DNA from 4 places in the Micromonospora sp. NPDC005298 genome. Region 1 is predicted to be linked to each of the others. Evidence: riboswitches for the same ligand, from Rfam matches in the RefSeq annotation. Region 1 holds a riboswitch; each other region holds the start of a gene.

Region 1 (7,582 bases):
GCACCCGCTCCACCAGGCCGGTGATCGAGTCCAGGCGGCCGGTGCCCAGGCCGTGCCGGGTCACGTTCAGCGCCCCGGCGGCGGCGCCGGTACGGATGGCGGTCCGGATGTCGCCACCGCGTGCCACCACGGCGGCCACCCCGGCCGTCATCGAGTCGCCCGCGCCGCGCGGGTCGGCGGCCTCCAGCCGGGGCATCTCCACGTCGAACAACTCGCCGTCGATGAGCGCCAGCGCCGGCTGGTCGGCCCGGCTCACCACCACCGTCTCGGCGCCGGAGGCGTGCAGGTCGTACATGGCCCGGGTCAGGTCCGGCATCTCGTCGCTGCGGGCACGGCCGTCACGGATCAGCTCCTCGTGGCTCACCTTGAGGAAGAAGACCCCACTGTCCAGCACCGCGCCGAGGTGTTCGCCGGAGAGGTCGACGACGACCTGACCACCGTTGGCCCCGAGATCGGCGGCGAAGCGCCGGTACAGGTCGGGCGGTACGAGCCACGGCGCGTTCGGTCCACTGAGGATGCTCACGGGAGCTCGCAGACCCTCACCCAGCGCCAGGTTGTACAGCTCGTCCAGCTCGTGCCGGCTCAACGGCTGCCCGGGCACGTCGGCGATCTCCTGCCGTGATCCGCCCCGGCGGTCGTGCACGTACCCGCCGCTGCCGGAGTCGCGGACCACCACCTTGAGGTCCACCCCCTCGCTGACCAGCAGCGGTTCCAGCACCTGGCCGATCTCGCCGCCGAGGGCCGCGCAGAGCACCACGTCGACCCCCAGCGACAGCACCATGCGGGCCTGCCACACCCCCTGCCCACCGGGGTGCAGGTGCAGTTCGGTGTGGTCGTTCGGCTGGTCGACGGTCACGGTCAGTTGAGGAGTGGGCGCGAAGACCATCACGTGTCCACTCATCGCTCGTCACCGCTCACGAGTCCGCCCCTCCGTCACCGTCGGTGATTCCCTATCAATCGACCCTAATGGGGCAAGTCGCTGATCACCGGGCATCGGTCGGTGTCGGGACGGGCGTTGCCAGCCCGATCGGTGTACGGGACGATCGGGCGACCAGCGACGGCGGGAGACGGTGTGCTCAGGCGCGATACCTTCGGTTACACCGTCCAAGCCCGGTGCTCACCCGCCGACGCCGCCGCGCTGCTCAGCGACCTGACCCGGCAGGGCGAGCTGCATCCGCTGATCGTCGACGTCCGCCGCCTGCCGCCCCGACCCGGCGCCCTGGCCAGCTACGCCATCAGCGACCGGCTGGTGGCCGGCCCGCTACGCTTCCGGACCACGTATCAGGCGGACGTGCTCACCAGCGACACCGACGAGATCATCATGGTGGCGCGCCAGTGGCCGGCCACCACCGTGCACAACCACACCCGGCTGCGCGCCGAACCGGACAACCTCCTCCGGGTCGACGTCGAAATCACCCTCAGCGCACCCGCCCCGCTGTTCCGGTACGCCTTCCGCCAGGCCCGCGCCGCCCACCTCGCCCTCGCCAGCCGCCTCGGCGCGGCCCTGGAACGCGCCAGCAACCCCCCAACCCCCGCCTGACCCCCGCCCGCTGCCCGCGGCCGCTGTCCGCGCCTGCCTTCCGCGCCCGCGCCCGCCGCTACGCGCCCGCGAACACCCGGGCCCGGCGCCCCTCGCGCCCGCCGCTCCGCGCCCCGCGAACACCCGCAGCCCGCAAGATCGCACTCGATCCACGAAGTAGTGGCATCCCGCAACGCCGAGGCCACTACATCCCGGATGTAGCGCGATCATGGTCGGCGGGCGCGGTGGGACCGGCGGTTACGGCGGGTCCGAAGGATCCTGCAGAGGTGGCGGGTCGTGCGCGGCCGGCGCGATCACGGCCGGCCCGGCCGGCGCGACCAGCGCCGGTGGGGCGGCGGCCCCACGGCTTGTAGGTGGAGAGCACCGTCGCGATGATCATCAGGCTGGTCGAGACGGCGGGGGCGATCACCAGGTCGGCGCGGTCCCGGGCGGGGAGGGCGGCACCAAGCATGCCAGCGTGGCGCAGGTTCGGGGTGAGCAGGAACAGGACCAGCCCGACCATCACCGTGGTGATCAGTAGCTTGGCCAGCACCCAGCGGTAGCGCAACAGTCCCCACGGCGTGAGGAGTGCGCTGGCCACGCCGATCAGCCAGACCAGCACGCTCAGCGGCGCGAACAGCACGGTTCCGAGCAGCGCGGTGACCGGGTAGACGACGGCCGGGTCGGCGCCGCGTTGTACCGCCACGCCGAGGGTGAGCAGCACCAGGTCGGTGCCGAGCCAGCCGAGGGAGGTGACCAGGTGCAGGGTGAGCAGCGCCTTGCGGGCCGTGGGCGGAAGTCGCATGGGAACGATGCTGCCGCCGGGCGTCCGCCGGGTCGTCCGACCGTCGGCGGCATTCGGGGTACGCCCGCTGACGTAGCCGTGGCCGGCACCCCGGTTCGGGACGCCGGCCACGGGTGGGGTCAGTACACCGACAGGTGTACGTGGTTGGTGTGGTCGCTGGACGGGTCGCCGCCCGCCCCGCTGTACGACTTCCATCCGCTGCTGGGCAGCCAGATCTGCCGGTACCAGATCACGTACAGGACGGCGAGCCGGTCGGCGTTGCGGATGAAGTAGGCGGCCAGGTTGTTGCCGTACGTCTTGTCGCCGCCGGTGGCGTCGCCGCCGAAGCCGTTCTTCTGCGCGGCGAAGTCGCACGCGCGACCCTTCGGGTGTTCACCTGAGCCGCCGGAGCGGTGGCAGGAGACGTACCGGGTGAAGCCGGCGGCCTTGGCCTGGTTGAGCGCGTGCAGGGTGCGGGGGGTGATGCACCCGCTGGCCGGGGTTGGGTCGTTGACGCTGCACGACTCCGAGGGCCAGGAGCCGTCGGAGTTGCGCGGGGCGGCCGTGGCGTTCGCGCTTGAGGTGCCCCGGTTGGAGCCGCTGTCGGAGGTGGTCTGCGGCTTGGGTGTGGTGGCCACGGTCAGGGCCCGTTCGGCCTGTTCCTTGCGTTTGGCCATCACCGCGACCTGCTTGCGCTGCTCGCGGATCTCGCCGTCCAGGGCGACGCGGGTGCGGGTGGCCTCGTCCTTGGTGGCGATCAGGTCGCGTAGCACCCGGTCCTCGTTCGCGGCGACCGCGTCGAGGGCGGCGGCCCGGTCCATGAAGCCTTCGGGGGTGTTGCTGTTGAGCAGCGCGGACATCGCGCCGAGGCGGCCGGTGCGGTAGGCGACGCCGGCGATCTCGCCGACCTTGCCGCTGCGGGCGTCCAGTTCGGCTTCGGTGGTCTTGAGCTGGGTGGTGAGTTGTTGCTGCCGCTGCACGGAGGTGTCCAGGGCGCGCTTGGCGTCCAGGTATCCCTTGCTGGCGGCTTCCAGTTGGGCGCGGAGCGCGGGGGTGCCGCCCTCTTCGTCGCTGTCGGGTGCCGCGGCGGCCCGTTGGGTGTTCGGGGGAGCGGCCGTCGCGCCGGCCGGGAGTGCGACGCCGAGGGCGAGCATCGCGACGATCAGGGCCGCCAGGCGGGCGGCGGGTGGTCGTGCTGGTGCCACTACGCATGTCCTTCCGTCAGCCGCCGACCGGGTTAGCTGACGGGTTCGGGACGGAAGATCCCTACCGCTGACGCGGATGCACCCCAGGAACGTGGTTCCCCGGTTCGCCCGCTCGGGCGATTAGGCGGCGGCCGCCACCGGCGCCGGGAGGGCGCCGCCTGGTGGAGGCCGGGACCGAGCCTACCGGGGCCGGTGGGGCGCCTGCAGCCGTTGTGACGGACGGTGCGTGCGTCATCACCAAAAACTCGGACAAAGGCGAGCGTACCTCTCGAAACACCGTCACCATTCGACCGAACCGCAGGCGCCGGGCGCGGCGGCCGGCTCGATCTGGAGCGTCGCGTGTTCGATCCGGAAGTCGTCGTGCAGGGCGGTACGCGCGGCGCTGAGGACCGTGCCGACCTCCGCGCCGGGCTCCATGGTCAGGTGTGCGGAGGCCACCTCCATGCCCGAGGTGAGCGTCCAGACGTGCAGGTCGTGGACCTCGACCACGCCGGGTACGGCGGCGAGCCGGTCGTGTACGGCGGTGACCTGGAGGTGTTCCGGGGCGGCCTGCACGAGGATGCGGACGGCGGCCCGGCCGAGGCGCCAGGTGCGGGGCAGGATGAACACGCCGATGGCGACCGCGACCAGCGGGTCGGCCCACCACCAGTCGGTGACCGTGATGAGCAGCGCCGCGCCGATCACGCCGAGCGAGCCGAGGAGGTCGCCGAGCACCTCCAGGTACGCGCCCTGGAGATTGATGCTCTCCCGGGCGCCGGCGCGCAGCAGCGCGAAGGCGACCACGTTCGCGAGCAGGCCGAGCACGGCGACCGCGAGCATCGGGCCGGCCAGCACCTCGTGCGGGTCACCGAATCGGCGGATCGCCTCGACCACCACGTAGACCGCCACGCCGGAGAGCAGGACGGCGTTGGCGAGGGCGGCGAGAACCTCGAGGCGGTACAGCCCGAAGGTGCGCTGCGGATCGCCGGTGGCCCGGCGGGTGGCGGTGATCGCGGCGAGTGCCATGCCGATGCCGAGCACGTCGGTGAACATGTGTCCGGCGTCGGAGAGCAGGGCCAGCGAGCCGGTGCGCAGGGCCGCCACCGCCTCGACCACCATCAGGGCGGCGAGCAGCCCGAACGCTGCCCAGAGCCGGCCCCGGTGCTGGTGTGCGGCATTGGCGACCGACGCGTGGTGGTGGTCATGACCTGCGCCCACGAAACCCACCCTCCGTCGCCAGCCGGGACCCGGTCAAATGTATGCGCACATTGCTATGTGTGCAAGTGTACGGCGACGGCCGCCCCGGCGGTGCTCATCGGGGCCGGATCAGCCGGTCGGGTCGACGGTGGTGAGCCGCTGGGTGGCCCGGGAGAGCGCGACGTAGAGCGTCCGTACCCCGGCACCCGGATCCGCCCGGATCTCGCTCGGCGCGACCAGCACCACCCCGTCGTACTCCATGCCCTTGGCCTCCAGGCTGGTCACCACCTGCAGGCGCGGTGCGCCGAGCGTGCCCAGCCAGCCGGCGACCTCGTCGCGGCGGGGGACCGGCGTGATCACGCCGACCGTGCCGTCCACCTCCGCCAGCAGGCCGGTGGCCGCCTCCACGACTGCCGTCTCCAGCCCAGCGGCGGGCACCACCAACTCGACCGGGTCGACCCCGGTGGAGCGTACGGCCGTCGGCAGCGGCAGGTCCGGGTAGAGCCGGCGGATCTCCGCCGCCGCCACCGCGAAGATCTCCGACGAGTTGCGGTAGTTGGTGGTGAGCGTGAAATCGTGCCGCTTGCGCCGGCCCAGCGCCTGGTCCCGCGCGCGCGTCAGCTCATCCGGGTCACCCGTCCACGCCGTCTGCGCCGGATCGCCCACCACCGTCCAGGAGGCCAACCGGCCCCGCCGGCCGATCATGCGCCACTGCATCGGCGACACGTCCTGCGCCTCGTCGACCACCACGTGCGCGTACTCCCGGTAGTCCGCCGGCCGTTCCCGGGCCGCCGCCCGCGCGGCGCGCTGCCGGTCGGCGAAGGTGCTCAACTCGCGAACCCCGCCCGCGAGCTGGAACGGGTCGCGCCGCGCCCGCGCCGGCTGCACCGGTTTGCCCAGCAACGCGTCCAACTCGTCGAGCAGCGCCACGTCGGCGATGGTCAGACCGGCCGAGTCCAGGTCCCGGTACGCGGCGCCCAGCAGACGGATCTCCGCGCCGGAGAGGATCCCGCCCGCGTAGCGGCGCAGCCGGTCCGGCCGGGCCAGCCAGCCGAGCACGTGCCGTGGGTGCAGTCGCGGCCACCACGCCTTGAGGAACTCCCGGAACTCCGGACGCTCGGCGATCTCGTCCTCGAAGGCCCGCTGCTCCGGCAACCGACCCATGTTCAGCCGGCGGGCCTGCGCCCAGAGCGCGGCGAACACCCCGTCGAAGCCCGCCCGCCGGGTCTCGTTGCGCCGGGCGCCACGGTTCAGCGCGCGGTCCCGGATCGCGTCCAGCTCGGCCCGGTCCAGCCGCAGCAGCGCACCCCGGTACAGCAGCCGCAGCTCGCCCGGGCCGCCCGGCACCGCGTCGCGGACCGCCCGCTCCAACACCCGGCGCATCCGCAGCGAACCCTTCACCGCCGCCACCTCCGGCGGGTCGGTGCGGGTGGCGGTCATGCCGGGAAAGAGGGTGCCCAACGAGTGCAGGGTCGCGGTGTCCTCACCGAGCGACGGCAGCACCGAGGCGATGTACTCGACGAAGACCGACGACGGGCCGACCACCAGGATGCCGCCGCCGGCGTACCGGCTGCGATCGGAGTACAGCAGGAACGCGGCCCGGTGCAGGGCGACCGCCGTCTTGCCGGTGCCCGGACCGCCGGCGACGATCGTCACACCGGAACCGGGCGAGCGGATCGCCTCGTCCTGCTCCCGCTGGATCGTCGCCACGATGTCCCGCATGCCCCGGCCGGTGGCCCGCGACAGGGTGGCCAGCAGCGCGCCGTCACCGACGACGGTCATCCCCTCCGGCGCGGCGGTCGGGTCCAGCAGGTCGTCCTCGATGCGGGTGACCCGCTCCCCACGGGACTGGATGGTGCGTCGCCGCACCACGCCCAGCGGCTGGTTCGGGGTGGCCTGGTAGAAGGCGGCGGCGGCCGGCGCCCGCCAGTCCACGACGAGCGTGCTGGCGTCCTCGTCGCGGATGCCGAGTCGCCCCACGTGCAACGTCTGCCGGTCCCGCAGGTCCAGCCGGCCGAAGACCAGCCCCTCGTGCTCGGCGTCCAGGGTGTGCCGCCGCTGCGCCGCGTGGAAGACCATCGCGTCGCGTTCGACGAGCGCGCCGAACGTACCCACCCGCGCCATCCGGTAGCCGTCCCGCTCGGCGCGTACCGCCGACCGGCGCAGCTCGGCCAGTCGGGCGTACACCCGGTCGAGGTGCCGTTGCTCGACGGCGATCTCCTGCTCCAGGGCGGTCTGGTCGGTCAACGCACGCTCCTTCGATGTCGCCGGCAGACGGCGCGAACCGCGCGGGCCAACCGCAGAAGGGTACGGCCCCGGGCCCGGCCCGCCGCGCGCGAGGTGCGTGAACGCGGCTCAGGCGCCCGCGCCGGCGGGAGTCGCGCCCCGCGTCGGGGACGGCCCCCCGGCGAGTACGCGGCGTAGGACCCCGGTCAACGCGGAGTTCACCTCGTCGGCGCGTTCCATCATCAGCATGTGCCCGGCGCCCGGGCAGACGGTCAGCTCGGTGGCCGGCAGCGCCGCGGCGATCGACTCGGCGCACGGGGGCGGGGTCAACCGGTCCCGATCGCCGACCAGCGCGGCGGCCGGCAGGTGGGCCAGCGCGGCGAGGGTGTCCAGGCGGTGCTGGGCGCCGATGGAGGCGCGGAAACCGCCGATCGAGCGCAGCGAGGCGCGGGCCACCGCCGAGGTGACCAGCCGGATGTCGGCCGGCTCGCACCGGTCGCCGAAGAGCATCCACCGGATGCTCGGTTGCAGCGCGCGCAGCAGCGCCCGGGGCGCCCGCCAGGACCCGCACCGGGCCAGCACCCCGGCGCCGGTGGTCTCGGCGAGCCGGATCAGCCGGGTGATGCGCGGCGAGAGCCCGTACGCCGTGTGCGTGTGCCCCTCGGCGGTCGT
Region 2 (6,810 bases), on a different contig from region 1:
GGGTCGCCCACCGTCTGCTCGTCCTGGTCGCCGCGGCGGCCGTCGGTGCCGGTGTGCTCGCCGCGCCGGCGCAGGCCGAGCCCACGGTCGACGAGATCGAGGCCCAGATCGACAAGAAGTGGGAGCAGTTGGAGCCCACGATCGAGCAGTACAACAAGGTGCGCTCGCAGCTGAAGGTCAACCGGCAGAAGTCGGCGGACCTCCAGAAGAAGATCGAGCCGTTGGCGCTGCAGAGCGAGCTGGCCCTCAACCGGGTCGGTGACCTCGCCTCCCGCTACTACATCTCCGGCCCGTCGCACGACATCGGCGCCCTGCTGGTCAGCGCCAAGCCGGACACGCTCACCGAGCAGCTCACCGTTCTCGACCGGCTCGCCGCGCAGGAGCGCAAGCAGGTCGAGGGCGTGCTGGCCGTGCGGGCCAAGTACGACGGCGAGAAGCAGAAGCTCGACACGCTGATCACCACGCAGACCCGGCAGCAGAACGAGCTGGCCGCGAAGAAGAAGCAGATCGACACCGACATCAAGCAGCTCGAGGCGTCCCTGCCGAAGACCACGATCAAGACCGAGGGCTGCCCGACCATCAACGGTGTGGCCAGCTCCGCCGCGCAGAAGGCGATCAAGACCGCCTGCCAGCAGGTCGGCGACCCGTACGTCTGGGGTGCCACCGGTCCGAACTCGTTCGACTGCTCGGGGCTGACCCAGTACGCGTACAAGTCGGCCGGGATCTACCTGACCCACCACACCGGTGACCAGTGGAACGAGGGCAAGGCGATCTCGCGGAGCAACGCCCGCGCCGGTGACCTGGTCTTCTTCTTCAGCGACCTGCACCACGTCGGCCTGTACCTCGGCAACGACCTGATGGTGCACGCGCCACGCGCCGGCAAGCCGGTGCAGGTGACCAGCATCAACAACATGCCGGTCGCGGGGTTCCGCAGACCCGGCTGATCCACCAGGCACGACGACGGCCCCCGGTCACTGACCGGGGGCCGTCGCGGTTTCTCAGGGGTTGCCGGTCAGCGGGGTGCGCCCACCGGGGACGGCAGCAACTGCACGTCGTCCAGGTTGACGTACATGATGCGGTGGCCGAACTGGATCTGCGCGTACCGGTTCTTGCCGCGGATCACCGTCCAGTCGCCGGGTGAGGAGCCGTCGAACGTACTGGCCCGGTAGTACTCGCCGGCCAGCACCGCGCCGACGGAGTACCGCTGCCCGGCGGCCAGGGTGTACTGCAACGGCGAGATGGTCTGGTAGGGCACACCCTCGGGGTAGGCGGCCTCCTCCGGGTACGCCCGCCCGTACACCGGGATGGTGGCTCGGCCCGGCTTCGGGACGGCAACCACGCCGACGGTCCAGCTCGCGGTCGGCGCGGACGCCGGGTTGTGGAACCAGGCCTTCTGCCCGAGGTACCAGATGGCCGTCCAGTCGCCCTGCCGGCCGGCGAGGGCGTACGTCTGCCCGGCGGAGGCGCGGGCGCCGTGGTCGGACACCTCCATGGTGTTCGGGGTGCCGTCGGGGCGCAGCGCGATGTCGTTCACCAGCGGTGCGTCGGCGGACGGCGCGCTGCGCAGCACCACCGACGAGGAGCCGCGCGGTGTGCACGGCACGCCGGGGGTGACGCATCCGATGAACGCCGGCTGGTTGGTGGCGTAGTCCGGGTCGATCCGGACGAGGCCGGTGGCCGGGGTGCCGGTGTCCAGCCGCGGGGCGTGCAGCAGGTCGAAGTAGTGCGTCCAGTCCCAGTACGGTCCCGGGTCCCAGTGCATGCCGCGTACGGTCGACGCGACGGTGCCGGGCACGTTGTCGTGGCCGATGATGTGCTGGCGGTCCAGCGGGATGCCCAGTCGCAGCGCGAGGTGCCGGACCAGCTTCGACGAGGTCCGGTACATCGCCTCGGTGTACCAGGTGCCCTGCGCGGCGAAGCCCTCGTGCTCGAGGCCGATCGACTTGGCGTTGACGTACCAGTTGCCGGCGTGCCAGCCGACGTCCTTGGTCTTGACGTGCTGGGCGATGTGCCCGTCCACCGAGCGCAGCGAGTAGTGCCAGCTCACGTAGGTCGGGTCCTGGACGAGTTTCAGCGTGGTCGCCCAGCTCGCCTCGGTGTCGTGGATGACGATGTACTCGATCTTCTGCCGGGCGGGCCGGTCGGACAGGTCGTGGTTGCCGTAGTCGCCGTCGCCGAACGCCTGGTACGGCGCGGGAATCCACTCGCACGAGATGGTGCGGGGGCACTCCAGCCCGTCCGGGCGGGCGAGGCGGCGCAGGCCCAGCCGGTCCAGCCAGGAGCGCTCCGGTCGTACCGCGCTGGCCGGCAGCGTGACCCGCTGGCCGTCGTCGGTCACTCGGGACTCGCCGGCGCTGATCGTGGTGAAGACCTCGTCGGCGAAGGCCGCCGCGGCGTCGGCGCTGTCCGCGCCGGCGTAGCGGGCCACCGCGCCGTACCAGGTGGCCGGGTCGGTGCCGGCTCCGACCGGAGCGCCCAACTCCCGCTGGTACGACGCGAGCAGCGCCGCCCCGCCCCGGATGTTGGCGTTCGTGTCGGTGCGCAGCGACTCGGGTGCCACGCCGGTCAGCGCGGCTGCGGCGTCCACGGTCTGCAAGGCGGCCGGGGGCGGCGCGGGATCCTCGGCGGGTGCGGTCGCGGGTGCCAGCGCGGGTCGGGAGTCGTCGCCGCGCGGGTCCTCGGTGCCGGTGTCGTGGTGGCCGCGTGCGGGCAGGGCGGCCACGTGTCGGGCGTCGGTCAGGTGCATCGGGCCGTAGCCGCCGCTGGTGCTCGGTGTGCCGGCGTTGCTGTCCCAGCGGGACTCCAGGTAGGAGACACCGAGCAGCACGGTGGTCGGCACGCCGTACTCCGTGGCCGCCGCGGCGTACTGCTGCTGGCGGTCGGGGGCGGGTGCGGCGGCGGCGCCGGCGGGTGACGGTACCGCGGTCGAGGCGGCGACCACGGCGGCGGCGAGCAGGGCGCGCCGGCCGACGGACAGGGTTGGACGGTGCATCGAACCCCCTAGATTTCACGGTTGAAGGTGAGGTCACCTTCGCGCCGCGCGGGAGTCCGCGTCAATACCTTTCCATCTGTCGAAGCGTTCGGAAAGAAATCTTCGCGTACAGCCTGTGACTCTCTCCAATCGGTACGGAGTGTCACGGCCGCACGGGTTGCGGATCGGTAACGGGCGTCTCTACTCTGGTCATTTGTCGGCCCGACAGCAGGTCCGCCCAGCCCGGGCGGTAACGGACCGACACCGCCGAGTCGCTTCCGAGCGAACCGGGGACCCACGTCCCCCGGGGTGAATCCGCAGCCACTGCGGTAGGGCGCCAACTTCCCGCCCGAACCCGTCAGCTAACCCGGTAGGCGGTCAGGAAGAAGGAGAACGGAACCCCGGTGGCACTCCATGCCCCGCGGCCGTCGTCCGAGCGGTCGGCGCCAGCCGGTCCGACGTCGATCGTGCCGCGTCCACGCTGGTCCCGCTTCACCACCGCTCTCGCCGCACTGGCCGGCGTCGCCGTCGTCCTGACCGGCAGCGCCACCGCGGCCCACGCCGACCCGTCCGTCGCCGAGATCGAACGCCAGATCGACGCCGACTGGAACAAACTCGAACCGATCATCGAACGGCACAACGCCACCCGGATCGACCTCGCCGCCAAGCGCAAGCAGGCCGACGCGTTGGCCGCCCAGATCGCCCCGCTGGAGCGTCAGGTCGACGCCGCGATGAACAAGGTCAGCGCCCTGGCCGTGCGCGCGTACAAGGGCGAGAACGTCTCCACCGTCAACGCCGTGCTCGGCAGCCGGTCGCCGAGCGAGGTGGTCGGGCAGCTCGAAATGCTGGACCGCTTCGCGCACAACCAGCAGCAGGACGTCCGCGAGGTGGCCGACCTGCGCGACGAGCTGGCCGCGAAGAAGGCCCCGCTGGACGAGATGGTGTCGCAGCTGACCCGTACCGAGGCCCAGCTGGCGGCGAAGAAGAAGCAGATCAACGAGGAGATCGACCGCCTCCAGAAGCTGCGCCTCAAGGTGTACGGCAACGGGGGCGGCGGGTCGCTGCGTCCCGCGCCCTGCCCGGCGAGCTACCCCGGCGGTGGCGCCGGCACGGCCGTGAAGTTCGCCTGCGCGCAGATCGGCAAGCCCTACGTGTGGGGTGCCGAGGGTCCGAACTCGTACGACTGCTCCGGGCTGATGCTTGCCGCGTGGGCCAAGGCGGGCGTGAGCCTGCCGCACAACGCCGCCGCGCAGAGCCGCGTCACGAAGGACGTCAGCCGCTCCGAACTGCGAGCCGGTGACCTGGTCTTCTATTACAGCGACATCCACCACGTCGGCATGTACGTCGGCAACGGCTGGGTGGTGCACGCCTCCCAGGCCGGTCAGCCGGTCAAGATGAAGAAGGTCGACGACGGCCCGATCCACAGCTACGGCCGCCCCGGCTGATCAGGGGTGAACGCACAGGGCCCGTCGCGATCCGTTTCGCGGCGGGCCCTCGTCGTGCGGAATTCAGCGTGTCGGCCAGGTGCGCCAGTGCTGCCAGGCCCGGCTGGGCGTCGGCCCCCGCTGACCCTGGTAGCGCGAGCCGTACACCGCCGAGCCGTACGGGTGCTCGGCCGGCGAGGAGAGCCGGAAGATGCACAGCTGACCGATCTTCATGCCGGGCCAGAGTGTGATCGGCAGGTTCGCCACGTTCGACAGCTCCAGCGTCACGTGCCCGGAGAAGCCCGGGTCGATGAAGCCGGCGGTTGAGTGGGTGAGCAGGCCGAGGCGGCCCAGGCTCGACTTGCCCTCCAGCCGGCCGGCGAGCTGGTCGCCCAGCGAGATCACCTCGAGCGTCGAGGCGAGCACGAACTCCCCCGGGTGCAGCACGAACGGCTCGCCGTCGGGCACCTCGACGACCGAGGTCAGGTCGTCCTGCTGCATCGCCGGGTCGATGTGGGTGTAGAGGTGGTTGTTGAAGACCCGGAACAGCCGGTCGAGTCGCACGTCGATGCTTGACGGTTGGACCAGCATGGGCTCGAAGGGCTCCAGGCCCAGCGTGCCGGCCTTGATCTCGGAGACCAGGTCGCGGTCGGAGAGCAGCATCGGACCACCATAGCCGCGCCGCGCACGACGCCCGGATTCGGTGCTGGTGACCAGCGCGTCGAGGTCGCTGGTCGTACATTTGTTCGATAGAATGCCCACATGGCTTCCTGGTCCGAATTCGCCGCCGACGAGCCCCGACTCGCCGACGGGATCCGCGTTCTCCTCCAGCAGTACGGGCCGGGCTTCGGCTACCTGGCCACGGTCCGCGCCGACGGCGGGCCCCGGGTCCATCCGGTCTCCCCGGTCATCACCGACGAGGGCTTGTTCTGCTTCGTCATCGACTCCCCGAAGCGCCGTGACCTCGAACGGGACGGCCGTTACGCGCTGCACTCGTTCCCGCCGGAGGAGAGCGACGACGAGGCGTACGTGGCGGGTCACGCCCGGCCGGTGACCGACCCGGCCCAGTTGGCCCGGTTGGCGCAGGGCGCCCGGGCCGAGCCGCACGTCGACTGGCGGCTGTTCGAGTTCACCGTCGACGTGGCGATGCTGACCCGCCGCGAGCAGCCCGTCGCGGGCATTCCGGGCTTCACGCCGGGCCGGCCGGCCGTGCAGGTCTGGCTGGACCCGCACGCTCCGCCGGTGGCTTCCGCGCCTGTCGCCGTACCGCCGGCGCGGCCGACCCGTCGAAGCCGTGACGTCCAGTGCACGGCAGCCTGACCACGGGCCGGAAAAGACGCCGGTGCCGGCTCCGTCGTGACGGAGCCGGCACCGGGTGTACGCGCGAGAGTTACGCCGCGCGGTAGGCGTTCCAGGCGGTGATCATGCGGCTCGCCTGTCCCGGGGTGAACTGGTACATGCACGAGTCGTAGGTGTAGTCCATGAAGTTGGTGATCGGGTCCAGCCCGGTCGCCGAGCAGGTGTTGCGCCCGGTCGGGCACTCGTACGCGGGCGACGCCTCGGCCGGGGTGTCGCTGACGCTGTCACCCGAGCCGCCGCAACCGCCCTGGAAGGTGTGGTAGAGGTTCAGCCAGTGGCCGATCTCGTGGGTGCCGGTGTCGCCCTGGTTGTAGTTGGTGGCGGTGCCGCCCGGCAGCGACTCGTTCAGCGCGACCACGCCGTCCATGCTGCTCAGGTTGCGCTGCGGGAAGGTCGCCCAGCCCAGCAGGTTGTTGCTCAGCTCGCCGAGGTAGATGTTGAGGGTGTTCTTGCCGCCCACCCGCAGCGAGGACTTCATCGACCGCTCCGCCGACGAGCCCTGCACGATCGGGTACCACGACGGGTTCGTCACCCGGTTGATCTTGTCGAGCCGGAAGGCGAACGCGGTGACCGCACCGCCGGTCGAACCGGCGTAGGCCTGGTTGAGCACGGTGATCTGCGAGGTGATCATCGAGTCGGGGATGTTGCCGCCGGCCCGCGTGCTGTTCTCCTGGATCACGTGCACCACCACCGGGATGGTGACCGTGGCCAGCGCCGTCGCGCCCGCGCCGGTGCGGAAGTTGGCGCGCTCGCGCAGCGCCGCCGCAAGGTCCGCGTCCCGCTCGCGGACCTGCTTCGCGGTCAGCTCGTTCGGGTCGTGCTTGGCCGCCGCACCGGGCTTCATCCGGGCGTTGGAGTGGCTGTCGGCCGGCTCGGCGCAGGCGCCACCGGGCGCCGCGGAGAAGGCCGAAGCAGCCGGAACGACGCCCACCGCAGCGGTGCTGAGCAGCAGCGCGAGGGTCGTCGACGCGACACCGGCGACACGCCGGGTCAGCAGGTTGGGACGGGGTCCCATGGGCCCACCTCTTTCTGGCGGCGCGGCAGGGGGTGTGTCAC
Region 3 (7,582 bases), on a different contig from region 1:
ACGGCATCGGGATGACCCGCGACGAGGTGGTCGGTCTGATCGGCACGATCGCCAAGTCCGGCACCGCCGAGCTGCTGCGCCAGCTTCGCGAGTCCGCCGACGCGCGCGCCTCGCAGGACCTGATCGGCCAGTTCGGGGTCGGCTTCTACGCCGCGTTCATGGTCGCCGACCGGGTCACCCTGCTCACCCGCAAGGCCGGCGAGACCGGCGGCACCCGCTGGGAGTCCGCCGGCGAGGGCACGTACTCGGTCGAGGCCGTCGACGAGGCGCCGCAGGGCACCTCGGTGACCCTGCACCTCAAGCCCGCCGACACCGAGGACAACCTGCACGACTACACCGCCGAGTGGACCATCCGCGAGATCGTCAAGCGGTACTCCGACTTCATCGCGTGGCCCATCCGGATGACCGTCGAACGCCCCGGCGTCGACGGCGCGGACGCCACCAGCGAGGTGCAGACCCTCAACTCGATGAAGGCACTCTGGGCGCGGCCCCGCGACGAGGTCGACGCCGCCGAGTACAACGAGTTCTACAAGCACGTCAGCCACGACTGGGCCGACCCGCTCGAGGTCGTGCACATGAAGGGCGAGGGCACCTTCGAGTACGAGGCGCTGCTGTTCCTGCCCAGCCACGCCCCGCTCGACATGTTCGCCCCGCAGGGCCGCCGAGGCGTCCAGCTCTACGTCAAGCGCGTGTTCATCATGGACGACTGCGAGGCGCTGGTCCCCACCTACCTGCGCTTCGTCAAGGGCGTCGTCGACGCGCACGACCTGTCGCTGAACATCTCCCGCGAGATCCTCCAGCAGGACCGGCAGATCCAGATCGTCCGCCGCCGCCTGGTGAAGAAGGTCCTCACCACGGTCAAGGACCTCAAGGCCAACCACCCCGAGCGGTACCGCACCTTCTGGACCGAGTTCGGCACCGTCGTCAAGGAAGGGCTGATCGACGACACCGACAACCGGGACACCCTGCTGGAGATCCTGTCGGTGGCGTCCACGAACGACGCCGCCGAGCCCACCGACCTGGCCGGCTACGTCTCGCGGATGAAGGACGGCCAGAGCGACATCTGGTACGCCACCGGCGACTCCCGGGCCACCATCGAGAACTCGCCGCACCTGGAGGCGTTCCGGGCCAAGGGCCACGAGGTGCTGCTCCTGACCGACCCGGTCGACGAGGTGTGGGTCGAGCGGGTCGGCGCGTACGACGGCCGGCAGTTCCGCTCGATCGCCAAGGGCGAGGTCGACCTGGACACCGACGAGGAGAAGCAGCAGGCCGAGACCGAGCGCGAGCAGCAGCGGCAGGAGTTCGCCGCGCTCGTCGAATGGCTGGGCACGACCCTCGCCGACAGCGTCCGGGAGGTCCGCCTGTCGTCGCGGCTGACCACCTCACCCGCCTGCGTCGTCGGGGACGCGCACGACCTCACCCCCACGCTGGAGAAGATGTACCGGGCGATGGGGCACGAGGTGCCGTCCACCAAGCGGATCCTGGAGATCAACCCCGGTCATCCGCTGGTCGCCGGGCTCCGCAAGGCCCACGAGCAGGGCGACGCCTCGCCGGCCCTGACCGAGACGGCGGAGCTGCTGTACGGCCTGGCGGTGCTCGCCGAGGGTGGCGAGCTGGCCGACCCGGCCCGCTTCACCCGGACGCTCGCCGACCGGCTGGCCCGCACCCTGTAGCCGGATCCACCCTCCGGCCGGCGGTCCGCCCAGCAGGGCCCCGCCGGCCGGTCAGGTCCCGTCTCGCGCCACCCACGGCGCGACCCTCGGCGAGCGCTGCACCGATCTTCGGCGGGTCGGCGGCACGGACGTCGCGCCGCTCTACGGACACCGGGAGCACGGCGTCCCCGACCGCTGATCGTAAACGGTCCATCATGGTCACTGCACAGTGTTCGATGCCCCGCAACCGGTGGCCGGAACGCCGAGCGCGGGCCGGTGAAGAACTTCACAGCGAGTGGGCGATCGTCACCGACCGTGCCTAACGTCGGTCGGGTTCGCCACTGCGGACACCACGGCCGGCAACGCCAAATCCCGCCCCCGGTCGTCGGAACCCAGTCAACCGGGCGGGAGCGGGGGACCCAGGTTCCTCGGTGCATGTCACCTCGGGGTGAAGCCGCCACCGTGCGGCCGGGCTCCTCGGCCCGAACCCGACAGCTCACCTCGCCGGCGTGGAGGAAAACTCACATGACGTCTGTTCACACGCCCCGTCATCGACGGGTCAGCACCCGCCGCCTCGCCGTCGGCACCCTGGCCGTCGGCGCGGTCACCGGCGCTGTCGCACTCTTCGGCCCGGCCGCCCCGGCGCAGGCCGCCGTCAACTGGGACGCGATCGCCAAGTGCGAGTCCGGCGGCAACTGGAAGATCAACACCGGCAACGGCTACTACGGCGGCTTGCAGTTCTCGCAGAGCACCTGGGCCGGTTACGGCGGCAAGAAGTACGCCGCACGCGCCGACCTGGCCAGCCGCGGCGAGCAGATCGCCGTCGCCGAGAAGGTGCTCGACGGGCAGGGCATCGGCGCCTGGCCGACCTGCGGCAAGAAGGGCGGCTCGTCGGGCGGCTCCGCCACCAAGTCGACGAAGTCCACCAAGTCGACGAAGTCCACCAAGTCGACCAGGTCCACCGAGTCGACCGCGAAGCCCAGCAGGTCCACGCGCGGCGAGCAGCCGGCGACGCGCGACCACGAGCGCACCGCGCCCGCGTCGAGCGGCGGGACGTACACCGTCAAGCCGGGCGACACCCTGTCGGAGATCGCCGACCACCACCGGTCGACCGGTGGCTGGCAGGCGCTGTACGAGCGCAACCGGCAGATCGTCGGCGCCGACCCGGGTCTGATCTTCCCGGGTCAGCGACTCAGCCTCTGACGTACGACGCGCGAACGCTCGGCCGGCTCACCGGTCGAGCGTTCGCGTGTGTGCCGCCCGGGGTCGCGGTCAGGCCGCCGACGCCGAGGCCTTCTGCTCCCGTTGTGATGCCGCCACCCCGGCGTTGCGGCCCCAGCGCGGAGCCGGCACCGCCTCACCGCGCCAGCCGGTGCGGCTCTCGGCGTCGCTGCCCCCGTCGGTCTTCTCGACCGAGGCGGATTCGCCGCGGGCCAGCCGCAGCGACTGCTCGGCGCCGGTGCGGGCCTCGCACGGCCACCCCTGCCCGGCGCACTGGAGATTGCGGCAGTGCCCCTCGTCGTCCGGCTCATGGGCGCCCAGCACGTCGACCGCGAGCTGCCAGAGCAGCGGGTCGGTCACGTCGTGCGGACGCTCGACGCGACGGCTCGGTCGGTTGCTGGTGTCGTCGGACATCATGGGCCCCCCTCGTCAGGCTGTTCCCTCCAAGGGTCACCCGTGGGCCGTCGGCTAAACCGCCGACCTGCTGTGATGTGTCACCGATCGCAGGAAACGCGACCATCAGTCGGGCAATAGCGGCATCTCGACACCGGGGTCGCGGCCGAGCAGCACCGCCCGGGTGAGCGCCGCCGATCCGAACCGGTCGCGGACCGCGTCGACCGCCGCGTCCAGTTCGGCGCCCGGGTCGGGTTGGAACGGCAGCTCCGGCTGGACCGGGTTGTCGTCGAGGTTGCCCACCGAGACGCCGATCAGGGTGACGCCCCGCCGGTCGATCTCGGGCTGGGTGGCCCGCAGCAGCGCCCGCGCGGCGGCGAGCACCGGCGTGGTGTCCGCGGTCGCCTTGCGGACGGTGTGCGATCGGGTGGCCCGCGTGTAGTCGCCGAAGCGCAGACGCAGCACCACCGTGCGTCCGGCCCGCCCGGCGGCCCGCATCCGCCGGGTGACCCGGTCGACCAGGCCGGCGAGGATCGCGTCCAGCTCCGCCGCCGCGTGCGGGGTACGGCTCAGCGCGTGCTGCGCGCCCATCGAACCGCGTCGGCGACCCACCTGCACTCCCCGTGGGTCACGGTTGTGTGCCAGGGCGTGCAGGTGCCGGCCCGCGCCCGCGCCGAGCAGCGAGACCAGCGCCGCCTCACCGAGCCGGGCCACGTCGCCGACGGTACGGATCCGACGCTCGCGCAGCTTCTCGGCCGTGATCGGGCCGACGCCCCAGAGCCGCTCGACCGGCAACGGATGCAGGAACGCCAGTTCGCCGTCGGGTGCGACGACCAGCAGCCCATCCGGTTTGGCCACCCCGCTGGCGACCTTCGCCAGGAACTTCGTGCGGGCCACGCCCACCGTGATGGGCAGGCGGACCTGCTCGCGGACCTCCCGACGCAGCCGGTCCGCGATGTCGGCCGGCGCCCCGACCAGCCGGCGCAGCCCGCCCACGTCCAGGAACGCCTCGTCGATGGAGAGCCCCTCGACCAGCGGGGTGGTCCGCCTGAAGATCTCGAACACCGCGCGGCTCGCGGCCGTGTACGCCGACATCCGCGGTGGCATCACGATCGCGTCCGGGCAGAGGCGACGTGCCTGCTGACCGCCCATCGCGCTGCGGACGCCCCGCGCCTTCGCCTCGTAGCTGGCCGCGAGGACCACCCCACTGCCGACGATCACGGGGCGGCCCCGTAGGCGCGGGTCGTCGCGCTGCTCGACCGACGCGTAGAAGGCGTCCAGGTCGGCGTGCAGGATGGTGGCCCCGGGCGACACGTACATATGTTCGCATGGCGTCGGTCGTGGCGACAGTGACCTGGGCGAACGCGGTCACGAGTCGATCAGTCGAGGCAGAACTCGTTGCCCTCGGGGTCGGCCATGACGAGGTGACCGGCGCCGAGCGGGGGAGCGGGCTCGTGCCGACCGAGCCGGGTGGCGCCGTACGCGACGAGCCGGTCGGCCTCCGCTTCGAGGGCCGCCATCCGTTCGTCTCCGGCGAGGCCGGGCGCCGCCCGGACGTCCAGGTGGACGCGGTTCTTGACCTGCTTGCCCTCCGGTACGCGCTGGAAGAACAGCCGTGGCCGGGACCCCTCGGGGTCGACCACCGCCGAGGCGTCGTTGCGGTTCTCCGGCGGCACGCCCATCGCGTCCAGTGCCTGCTCCCACGACTCGAAGCCGCTGGGCGGGCCCTGCACCTGGTAGCCGAGGGCCTCGGCCCAGAACGTCGCCAGCCCGGCCGGATCGGCGCAGTCGAACGTGATCTGCACGTCGCGTGGCATGGCAGCTCCCCTGATCTCGTCGGTCATGGTCCCAGCCTCCCGGAAATCGCGGACAGGATCGTTCCTCAACCTGTGCAACGATCGGCGGGTGACCGTCGAGGCGACCACCGAGCGCGTCCTGCGGTTGTTGGCGCTGCTGCAACGACGACCGTCCTGGACGGCCGCCGAGCTCGCCGCGCGGTTGCGGGTCACCGACCGCTGCGTCAGGCGTGACGTCCAACGCCTGCGGAATCTCGGCTATCCCGTGCGCGCGGTGTCCGGCGTCGGTGGCGGCTACCGGCTCGGCTCGGGCACCCGGCTGCCGCCGCTGCTGCTCGACGACGGGGAGGCGATCGCGACGGCGGTGTCCCTGCGGTTGGCCACCGGGGGCACGGTCGCCGGTGCGGGCGAGGCCGCCCTGCGGGCGTTGGCGAAGCTCGACCAGGTGATGCCCTCGCGGCTGCGCGCCGAGGTACGGGCGGTGCACGGCTCCACCGAGACCCTCGTCGGGCCGGTGGTCGAGATCGACGCCGAGCTGCTGGTGACGCTGGCGCGATCCTGCCGCGACGCGGTCCGGGTGCGGTTCGGCTACCCGGGACGGGACGGGGAGTGCGAGCGGACGGTCGAGCCGGTCCGGATGGTCACCACCGGCCGACGGTGGTACCTGATGGCCTGGGACGTCGACCGGGCCGACTGGCGCACGTTCCGGCTGGACCGGATGCGTACGGCGGTGGCCACGACCTGGCGTTTCCGGCCCCGCGCGCATCCCGATCCGGTGGCCTTCGTGCAGCGCTCGGTCACCGGGTCGCCGTACCGGTACGTCGCCCGGGTGCGGGTACGCGCCCACCCCGACGAGGTGCGGGCGTCGGTGCCGCCGCAGGTGGGCCGCGTCGAGGACGACCGCGACGGGTGGTGTGTGCTGGTCGTCGGCGGCGACGATCTGGACTGGTTGGCCGCGCACATCGCCCGCCTGACCTACGAGGTGCGGGTGGTGGAGCCCGCGGAGCTGCGGGACGCCGCCGCCCGTCTGGCACGCCGCCTCGCGGCGATGGCCGAACCCGCCGGATCGGAACCGGTCAGTCCTCGGCCGGGGCGGGCCGGGCCGGGACGGTGAACCGTCGCAACGACACCGCGCCGCCGTCCGGGGCGGTCCACTCTGCCGTGCGGCTGCCGGCGCACCGCCATCCGGTGCGTTCGTAGAGCGCGACCGCCGCGGCGTCCCGCACGGCGACCTCGAGCACCAGGTCCGTCGCGCGTTCGTGCGCCCACTGCCGGGCGCGGGCCAGCAGCGCGTCGCCCAGCGCCCGCCCGCGCGCGGTGGGCGCCACGAAGAGGCGGGCCACCTCGGCTGTCGGCCGGGTGGGCGGCCCCTGGGCCGGCTCGGGCACCCGGTGCACCGCCACATGTCCCACGATGGCCGCGTCGGCGGCGACGGCGACCCAGGCCCGTGCCGGTCGTGGTCCGCACAACCACCGGTGCGGGTCGGTGGGCCAGTTCATCGGGTACCCGTCGACCCGGTGGACCTCGGCGAGCGCCGCGACACATCCGTCCAGGTCGGTGGCGCGTCGCCGGCGGACGCGCGGCGCGATCACAGCTCGTCGAACGGGCGGGCGTAGCGGAACTCGCCCCGGATCGTGTCGCGCCACGCGTGCATCGGTCGGGCCATGAAGTACCGCGGACCCCACGGCTGCGGCGGGGTGACGCCCAGCTCCACGGCCGGCCGGAACCCGAAGCGCGGGTAGTAGTCGGGGTGCCCCAGCAGCACGACGAGGGGCTCGTCCCGCGCGTCGGCCGCGCCGAGCACCGCGTGCATCAGGGCGCTGCCGACCCCGCGCCGCTGCCGGCCGGGCAGCACGCCGAGCGGCCCGAGGCCCACCGCCACCGGCGCACCGGCCACCCGGCCGCGCGTGGCCACCACGTGCCCCACCACCTGGCCGTCCGGATCGACCGCCACCAGGGAGTACGCGGACACCCAGCTCTCGTCGGCGCGCAGCGCGTCGACGAGGGTGGCCTCGACGGGTACGTCGACACCGTCCTTGGCGAAGGCCGCGACGTGCACCGCCCGGACGGCGTCCACGTCGGCGGGTGTCTCGCGTCTGATCAGCACCGCGCCACTCTAGGAGGCCCCGACCGGCGTCTCAACGGGTTTGTCACGCCTCAGCCGACGGCTGTCGCCGACGGCGGGGCGCTGCCGCCCTGGGGAACCTCCGGGGTCATCAGTCGGATGATCTCCGCCTGGTCGGCGGGCGACGGCAGTCCCCATTCGGGCCGGTAGCCGTACACCTCGTGCAGTGGGGTGGAGCCGGTGCGGCCGTCCAGGATCTCCACGGCGTCGGTGCCGATCAGGCCGGGGTGTTCGACGCCGCACGCCTCGGCGACCTTGACCAGGTCGCGGCGCAGCGTGCCGAGGTAGTTGGCCGCCCGGACCGATTTCAGGGTCGGGTCGAGGCCCCGGGCCAGCCAGGCGTTCTGCGTCGCGACCCCGGTGGGGCAGGTGTCGGTGTGGCACTTCTGCGCCTG
Region 4 (7,582 bases), on a different contig from region 1:
CCGTGGCGGCGCCGGCGACGACTGTGAACTCGGCGGTGTGCACCGCCCCGCCGTGCCGGAAGTCGAGGTAGAGCCGGTAGGCGCCGGCCGACGGCACCTCGGCGAGGAAGGTGACGGTCGGGCCGGGGCGGGTGCGGCCGTCGCCGGGCGTCCCGTCCGGGTGCACGTGCAGGTACGCGAGGTCGCCCCGGCGCAGCGCCACCAGGTGCCCGTACGCGCCGAGGTACGGCTCCAGGTCGGTGACCGGCCGCCCGTCCCGGCTGACCGTCAGGGTGAGCGGCGAGGTGCGGCCGGGCTGCGGCTCACCGGCCAGGGTGACCGTGTAGCCGTCGACGCTGGTGCTGGTCGTCGGGGCGGGCAGCGGTCGTTCGGTCAGCTCGCCGGGGACTGTGACGTCCACGCCGAGGGTCAACGGCTCGCCCCCGGTCGGGGTGAAGTCGGCGAAGGCCCGCCACTGCCCGGGTCCGGCCAGCGGGGTGGCGACCCGCCAGGTGCCGTCCGGGGTGAGGTCGGGGTGGACGTGCCGGAAGCCGGAGAGGTCCCGCCGGGCCACGATGAGGTGCATCCGCTTGTCGTGGGCGACGTCGTAGCTGGTGACCGGTCGGCCGTCCGGGCCGTCGATCGTGAAGGCAAACTCGCCGGCCGGGGCGGCCACCGGGTCGAGGGTGTAGCCACGGTCGGAGACGAGCAGGCCGCCCGGGAGCCGGTCGACCACCTCGTCGTGCTCCCCGGCCGGGTGAGCGGCGGGGCCGTCGTGCCGGGTCTCGGCGGCGGGGGCGCCGGGGTCGACCACCTGGCCGACCCCGTACGCCGCGCCGAAGACCGCCACGAGACCGAGGGCGAACCCGCCCAGTCGGGTCACCGTGTTCACGCAGGGCCTGCCGACGAGCCGTCGACGAGGTCGTAGCCGGCCTCGTCGACGGCGGCCCGGACGGTCGCCACGTCCAGCGGCTGGTCGCTGCTCACGGTGACCTGACCGCTGGCGAGGTCGACCTGGACGTCGCGCACACCGTCGAGGGCGCCGACCTCGGCGCTGACCGCGCTGACGCAGTGCCCACAGGTCATGCCCTGCACCTGGTACGTGGTGTTGACCATCAGACCGTCTCCTCCGCCTCACCTACCGGTACCCGGTGGGGGTATCCGTCACGTGGACCGTACCATACCCCCCAGGGGTAGGCTATCCTGGTCGGCATGACCGCACCCACCCCGATCCGCGGGTACACCGCCAGCAAGGACCAACTGCTCGCGCGGCTCCGCCGCGTCGAGGGGCAGGTCCGGGGCATCGAGAAGATGGTCGACGACGACCGCTACTGCATCGACGTGCTCACCCAGATCTCCGCCATCCAGGCCGCCCTCGACAAGGTGGCGCTGGGGCTGCTCGACGGCCACGCCCGGCACTGCATGCACGAGGGCGCGGCCGAGGGTCGGGCCGACGAGATGGCCACCGAGATGATGGCGGCAGTCGGCCGGCTGATGAAGCGCGGCTGACCCCGCTCAGTCCGACTCCGGGTCGAGGCGTACCCGGCGCAGCAACTGGGCGTTGAGCGCCACCACGACTGTGGACGCCGACATCAGCACAGCGGCAAGCGCCGGGCTCAGCGCCACCCCGGCCCAGGCCAGCACGCCGGCCGCCAGCGGCAGCGCCACCACGTTGTAGCCGGCCGCCCAGGCCAGGTTCTGCCGCATCTTGCGGTACGACGCCCGGGACAACCGCACCACCGCGCCCACCCCACGCGGGTCGGACGAGGCGAGCACCACCCCGGCCGACTCGATCGCCACATCGGTGCCCGCGCCGATCGCGATGCCCACGTCGGCGCGGGCCAGCGCCGGCGCGTCGTTCACCCCGTCACCGACCATCGCCACGGTCAACCCCCGCCGCTGGAGCTCGGCCACCCGGCCGTCCTTCTCCGCCGGCAGCACCTCGGCGAACACCTCGTCGACGCCCGGACGGAACCCGAGTTCGGCGGCGACGGCCTCGGCCACCGGCCGCGCGTCCCCGGTGATCATGGCGATGGTCCGGACACCTTCGGTCCGCAGCTCGTCGACGGCCCGCCGGGCCTCCGGACGCACCTCGTCGGTCAACGCGAACGCGCCGAGCACGGTGTCCGGCAGCCGCACCAGATGCAGCACCGCGGCACCCCGCGCCGACCAGCGCCCGGTCGCCGCCGCCAGGCCGGCCGGGAGCGACACCCCCACCTCCCGCAGCAGCGCCGGCCCGCCCACCGCGTACTCCGTACCGTCGATCGTCGCCTGCACACCGCGGCCCGGCAACGACCGGAATCCGGCGGCCGGCGCCGGGCCGGCCCGCCCGGCCGCCGCCACGATCGCCCGGGCCAACGGATGCTCGCCGTCCGACTCGACACCCGCCGCGATCCGTAGCACCTCGTCCCGCCCGATGCCCGGCACCGTCACCAGGTTGGTGACGGCGTGCTCGCCCCGGGTCAGCGTGCCGGTCTTGTCGAAGAGCACCGCGCCGACGGTCCGCATCCGTTCCAGCGCCAACCGGTCCTTGACCAGGATCCCGGACCGCGCGGCCACCGCCGTGGAGAGCGCGACGACGAGCGGGATGGCCAGACCGAGGGCGTGCGGGCAGGCGATCACCAGGACGGTGACCGCGCGGACCACCGCCTCGTCGGGGTGACCCAGCGCCGTCCAGACCAGCACGGTCAGCACGGCGGTGCCGGTGGCCAGGTAGAACAACGCGGCGGCGAACCGGTCGGCGAGCAGTTGGGCCCGACCGCCCGAGCGCTGCGCCTCGGCGACCATGCGCTGGATGCCGGCGAGCGCGGTCCGCTCACCGAGCGCCTCCACGCGGACCCGGATCGCCGAGTCGGTGGCGACGGTGCCCGCCACCACCCGGTCGCCGGCCGCCCGGGCGACCGGCCGCGACTCACCGGTGATCATGGACTCGTCCAGCTCGGCGCCGCCCTCGACGATGCCCCCGTCCGCCGGCACCCGCCCACCCGGACGGACCAGCACCACGTCGCCGACCCGCAGCGCACCGACGGCAACCGGCTCGACCCGGCCGTCGGCGGCCACCCGCTCGGCCTCGTCGGGCAGCAGCGCGGCAAGCGCCGCGAGCGCTCCCCGGGCCTGCCCGATGGCCTTCATCTCCTGCCAGTGCCCGAGCAGCATGATGGTGACCAGCGCCGCCAACTCCCACCAGAAGTCCAGGTCGAACGCGCCGACGCTGGTGGCCAGCGACGCGGTGTACGCGACCGTGATCGCCATCGCGACCAGCAGCATCATCCCCGGCGCCCGGTCCCGTACCTCCCGGACCGCGCCGGCCAGGAACGGCCAGCCGCCCCACCAGAACACCACCGAGCCGAGCACCGGACCCACCCAGGAACGCCCCGGCACGTCCCAGCGCAGACCGAGCCGGTCCGCCACCAGGTGACTGGTCAGCACCACCGGCACGGTGAGCACCAGGCAGACCCAGAACCGGCTGCGGAACATCGCCGGATCGTGGCCCGCGTGCCTGTCGTGCCCGCCGCGGTGCGCGCCGTGCGGATCAGACGGTGACTCAGCGTGCATGACTCCACGATCCCGGGCCGCGCGCCGCGACGCGGGCGGTTCGCGGACCCCGACACCCCGGCACGACCTGCGACCCACGGCCGGGGTCGTTAGCATTCCGACGATGGCCCTCCGGATCCCGCTGCGCAGTCCGGCACCGGTGCCGCCCCGACGCGGCGCCGCCTCCCGCCGGCCCGGCCGGTCGTTCACCGTACGTGATCAGGCAATCGGCATCCCGCGATCCGCCGCGCCCGTCACCGCGTTTCCGCGGTTGCGGTGAACCGACCGGCCCGCCGGCACGTATCCCGCACCGGATTCGTTGGGAGTCTCGCATTGGGTTCCGACCACAGCCGTTCCGTTCCGTCCGCCCCACCGCGGGTACGGCGGATCCTCGTCGCGACCGTGGTACCCCTGTTCGTCGCCACCGTGCTCGCGGCGGTGGTGCTCTGGCCCCGGGACGCCTCACCGCCGACGGGTGGTGGCGCGGACGTCCCCCGCCACCACGGCACGGTGACCCGCGTGGTGACCGAACCGTGCCCGCCCGCGCCGCAGACCCCGGAGGGCACGCCGGACGCCGGTGACGGGCCGTGCGGCACGGTGGACGTCCGGGTGCAGGACGGGCCGCGCGCCGGGCAGCAGGTCCAGACACCCGTGCCGGACGGCCCCGGTGCGCCCCGGGTGGACGTCGGCGACGAGGTGATCCTGGTCGAGCTGACCGACCCGGCCGACCCCGGCGCCAGCACCTGGAACATCGCCGAACACCAGCGCGGAACCCCACTGGTGTGGCTGGCGGTGGTCTTCGCCGCCGCGATCGTCGCGTTCGGCCGGTGGCGTGGCCTGGCCGCGCTCGCCGGACTGGCCGCGAGCTTCGCCATCCTGCTCACCTTCGTGCTGCCGGGCATCGCCGCCGGCCGGTCACCGCTCGTCGTCGCCGTGGTCGGCGCAGCTCTGATCATGTTCGTGGTGCTGTACCTGACACACGGGGTCACCGCGCAGACCTCGGTCGCGGTGCTCGGCACCCTGGGCAGCCTGGTGCTCACCGGCGTACTGGCCACCATCGCCACCGCCGCCACCCACCTCACCGGCTTCGGCAGCGAGGACGCCACCACCCTGTCGATGTTCCAGGCCGACGTGGACCTGCACGGCCTGCTGCTCGCCGGGATCATCATCGGCTCGCTCGGGGTGCTCGACGACGTGACCGTCACCCAGGCGGCCACCGTCACGGAACTCGCGAACGCCAACCCGGGGCTGACCCGGTTGCAGCTCTACCGGGCGGCGACCCGGGTCGGTCGGGCGCACATCGCCTCCACGGTCAACACCATCGTGCTGGCGTACGCGGGCGCCTCACTGCCGCTGCTGCTCCTGCTCACCGCCGACACGCGCCCCCTCGGGCAGATCCTCACCAGCGAGTTCCTGGCACAGGAGATCGTCCGCAGCGCCGTGGCCACTCTCGGCCTCATCGCCGCCGTACCGCTGACCACCGGGCTGGCCGCGGTGGTGACGGCCGCCGGCCGGTCGACCGCCACGCCGGCCGACGACGTCCCCGCCCCCCGACCACGGCCGGACCGCGCGGAGGCCCTGGCCGCACTCAGCTCCCCGCGTACGGACCCGTCGGACGGACCGGACCCGACGCGGACGACACCCCCGCCCGCCGCCACCACCCGGTGGCCAGAGTCGAACAGGAGCACGGATACGGCATGGTGACACTCCTCAGCGTGACCAGATCGGGCATCCGGCCTGAGAACCGCATCACTGGTCACTCAACGCCATGGCGAAATGACGCTTTTAGTCGGCATCGGGACGTAGCTCAGCGGGTCGACTCTCGGGTAACCTCGCTGCCGGTCACCGCTGAAGGCGCGAATCGGCGCCTGCGGTGCCACCGCCCAATCGCCAGCCGGCGAGCCGGGAACCCAGGTACGTGGGGTGAATCCGCGTCAGCGGTAGGGGCCACTTCCGCCCCGAACCCGTCAGCTAACCCGGTCGGCGGTCGACGGAAGGGAAAATCGTGACGGCACCCCTACGCCGCTGGTTGACGCCCGTGGTGGCCGTGATCGCCGCACTGACCGTGCTCGCCGGCCCCCTCCCGGCGCACGCAGCCCCGACGACGCCGACGCCGTCCGGGCACGAGGAGGACGGCGAGCCGACGCTGCTCAACGACGTCATCGAGAAGACCAACCGGGACTACGTCGCGGCCAAGTCCCAGCTGGACAAGTCCAGGAAGCGGCAGGCGGAGCTGGCGGCCGAGGTGGACCGCGCGAAGGCCGAGCTGGACGCCCTCGCACCGCAGGTCGGTCAGATCGCCGCCCAGTCGTACCGGACCGGTCGGATCGGCGCCATCGCGATGCTGCTGGAGAGCGACGCCCCCGACTCGTTCGTCCGGCGGGCCGCCGCGCTCGACGAGATGAACATGGTCAACGAGAAGAAGCTCTCCGAGGTCAACGCGGTCAAGGCCCGCGCCGAACAGGCGAAGCTGCTTCTCGACGCGGAGGTACGGGAGCAGCAGAAGCAGACCGCCCTGATGGCGAAGGAGAAGCGCGACGCGGACAAGGCGCTCGCCCTCGTCGGTGGGAAGGGCTTCACCGGCGGTCTGGTGGACGCCACGTCGCCGGTCGCCCGGATCGGTCCGGGGCGCTCCGCCGACGGCGACTGGAAGCCGCAGTCGTGCAGCGAGGACGACCCGACCACGTCCGGCTGCGTCACGCCGCGCACGCTGCACGCGTACAAGGAGGTCAAGCGGGCCGGCTTCAACCGGTTCGTGGGCTGCTACCGCTCCGGCGGACCGTGGGAGCACCCGAAGGGCCGCGCCTGCGACTGGTCGTTGCAGAAGAGCGGCTTCAGCCCGTGGCACAACGACGACACCCGGACGTACGGCAACAACGTCGCCGCGTTCCTCATCCGCAACGCCGACCGCCTCGGCATCTACTACGTGATCTGGAACCGGCAGATCTGGTTCCCGGCGACCGGCTGGAAGTCGTACAGCGGGCCGTCGAACCACACCGACCACGTCCACATGTCGCTGCTCTGACCCGCTCACCCAGCTGATCGAGGGCCGTCCCGCGTCGCGGGGCGGCCCTCGACGCGTCAGGCGGCGGCGGGCGCCGACGGCCCGTCGGGTACGTCGAGCGCCGCGACGTGGGCCGGAACGGCGGCGACCGGGCGCACCGCGCCGGCGGCGAGCCGGTACGACATGCCCACCACCGCGCACCGCCCCCGTGTCACGGCGTCGGCCAGCACGGACGACTGCTCCAGCAGCGTCTCGACGGTCTGCGCGATGTGGATGTCGACGATGTCGTCGATGTCCTCGACTCCCTCGGCGGCGGCGCGACGGAGGCTCGGCAGCACGGCGTCGACAACGGCGCCCAGGTGCCCCTGGGGTGCCACGCCGGTGGCGGAGACCTCCCTGGCCGCCTGGACGGCGCCGCACGAGTCGTGGCCCAGCACGACCACCAGCGGGGTGCCGAGGACGGTCACCGCGTACTCCACGCTGCCCAGCACCTCGGGGCCCGTGGTGTGCCCGGCGGTGCGGACCACGAACAGGTCACCGAGCCCCCGATCGAAGATGATCTCGGCGGCGAGCCGCGAGTCGGAGCAGCCGACGATCACCGCGAACGGGTGCTGCCCGTCGGCCACCGCGGTCCGGTGCCCGGCGTCCTGGTTGGGGTGGCGCGGGGAGCCGCTGACGAAGCGCCGGTTGCCGGCGGTCAGCTCGGCGTACGCCCGGGCCGGCTCGGTGAGCGTCGACGTCTGGTCGGCGTTCCGCTGCGGACCCGGCTGCCCGCCGGATGCTCCGGGAAGGCTCATCCCCGCACCTCGTTTCCACGCGTCTGACCTGGTCAGCCGGCTGTTCGACCGGCCGGTGGCGGGCGCTGGCCCGCTCCACGGTCACACGCACCACAAGATGCGTCAAGGTATGCGTGATATAGATTTCATACGTTCGGGCCGGGGGCGCTCCCGGCCCGACGCCCCGGAGGCAGGGCCGACGACTCTCGATGGCAGGGTGACGAGTGGGACGGACAACCGGAGAGGCGGTCCCACGATGACGGGCACGGCGACGGGTGCGACCGGCGGC

The links. A riboswitch is a leader RNA that binds a small molecule or an ion and turns the genes downstream of it on or off. The one in region 1 is predicted to bind cyclic di-AMP.
Region 2: it holds a riboswitch for cyclic di-AMP, as region 1 does, so the genes downstream of both, ABZS77_RS01355 (NlpC/P60 family protein) here and ABZS77_RS20220 (hypothetical protein) in region 1, are expected to answer to the same signal.
Region 3: it holds a riboswitch for cyclic di-AMP, as region 1 does, so the genes downstream of both, ABZS77_RS24845 (transglycosylase family protein) here and ABZS77_RS20220 (hypothetical protein) in region 1, are expected to answer to the same signal.
Region 4: it holds a riboswitch for cyclic di-AMP, as region 1 does, so the genes downstream of both, ABZS77_RS03680 (hypothetical protein) here and ABZS77_RS20220 (hypothetical protein) in region 1, are expected to answer to the same signal.

Annotation. Positions count from the first base shown of each region.
Region 1 is NZ_JBEXGP010000015.1:24,791-32,372, reverse strand. It holds gene ABZS77_RS20235 (PfkB family carbohydrate kinase) at 1-901, opposite strand, end outside; gene ABZS77_RS20230 (SRPBCC family protein) at 1,073-1,540, shown strand; gene ABZS77_RS20225 (hypothetical protein) at 1,725-2,324, opposite strand; gene ABZS77_RS20220 (hypothetical protein) at 2,444-3,457, opposite strand; cyclic di-AMP (ydaO/yuaA leader) riboswitch at 3,514-3,645, opposite strand; gene ABZS77_RS20215 (cation diffusion facilitator family transporter) at 3,788-4,705, opposite strand; gene ABZS77_RS20210 (AAA family ATPase) at 4,814-6,931, opposite strand; gene ABZS77_RS20205 (alpha/beta hydrolase) at 7,040-7,582, opposite strand, start outside.
Region 2 is NZ_JBEXGP010000001.1:275,344-282,153, forward strand. It holds gene ABZS77_RS01345 (NlpC/P60 family protein) at 1-944, shown strand, start outside; gene ABZS77_RS01350 (peptidoglycan recognition family protein) at 1,013-2,992, opposite strand; cyclic di-AMP (ydaO/yuaA leader) riboswitch at 3,227-3,362, shown strand; gene ABZS77_RS01355 (NlpC/P60 family protein) at 3,439-4,416, shown strand; gene dcd (dCTP deaminase) at 4,480-5,058, opposite strand; gene ABZS77_RS01365 (pyridoxamine 5'-phosphate oxidase family protein) at 5,158-5,715, shown strand; gene ABZS77_RS01370 (zinc metalloprotease) at 5,786-6,769, opposite strand.
Region 3 is NZ_JBEXGP010000023.1:38,016-45,597, reverse strand. It holds gene htpG (molecular chaperone HtpG) at 1-1,673, shown strand, start outside; cyclic di-AMP (ydaO/yuaA leader) riboswitch at 2,006-2,176, shown strand; gene ABZS77_RS24845 (transglycosylase family protein) at 2,178-2,855, shown strand; gene ABZS77_RS24840 (hypothetical protein) at 2,925-3,290, opposite strand; gene dinB (DNA polymerase IV) at 3,393-4,580, opposite strand; gene ABZS77_RS24830 (VOC family protein) at 4,646-5,083, opposite strand; gene ABZS77_RS24825 (WYL domain-containing protein) at 5,172-6,176, shown strand; gene ABZS77_RS24820 (GNAT family N-acetyltransferase) at 6,139-6,654, opposite strand; gene ABZS77_RS24815 (N-acetyltransferase) at 6,651-7,169, opposite strand; gene ABZS77_RS24810 (FMN-binding glutamate synthase family protein) at 7,220-7,582, opposite strand, start outside.
Region 4 is NZ_JBEXGP010000001.1:751,629-759,210, reverse strand. It holds gene ABZS77_RS03705 (hypothetical protein) at 1-871, opposite strand, end outside; gene ABZS77_RS03700 (copper ion binding protein) at 868-1,095, opposite strand; gene ABZS77_RS03695 (metal-sensitive transcriptional regulator) at 1,192-1,488, shown strand; gene ABZS77_RS03690 (copper-translocating P-type ATPase) at 1,495-3,456, opposite strand; gene ABZS77_RS03685 (YibE/F family protein) at 3,847-5,217, shown strand; cyclic di-AMP (ydaO/yuaA leader) riboswitch at 5,384-5,515, shown strand; gene ABZS77_RS03680 (hypothetical protein) at 5,519-6,538, shown strand; gene ABZS77_RS03675 (carbonic anhydrase) at 6,595-7,314, opposite strand; gene ABZS77_RS03670 (helix-turn-helix domain-containing protein) at 7,550-7,582, shown strand, end outside.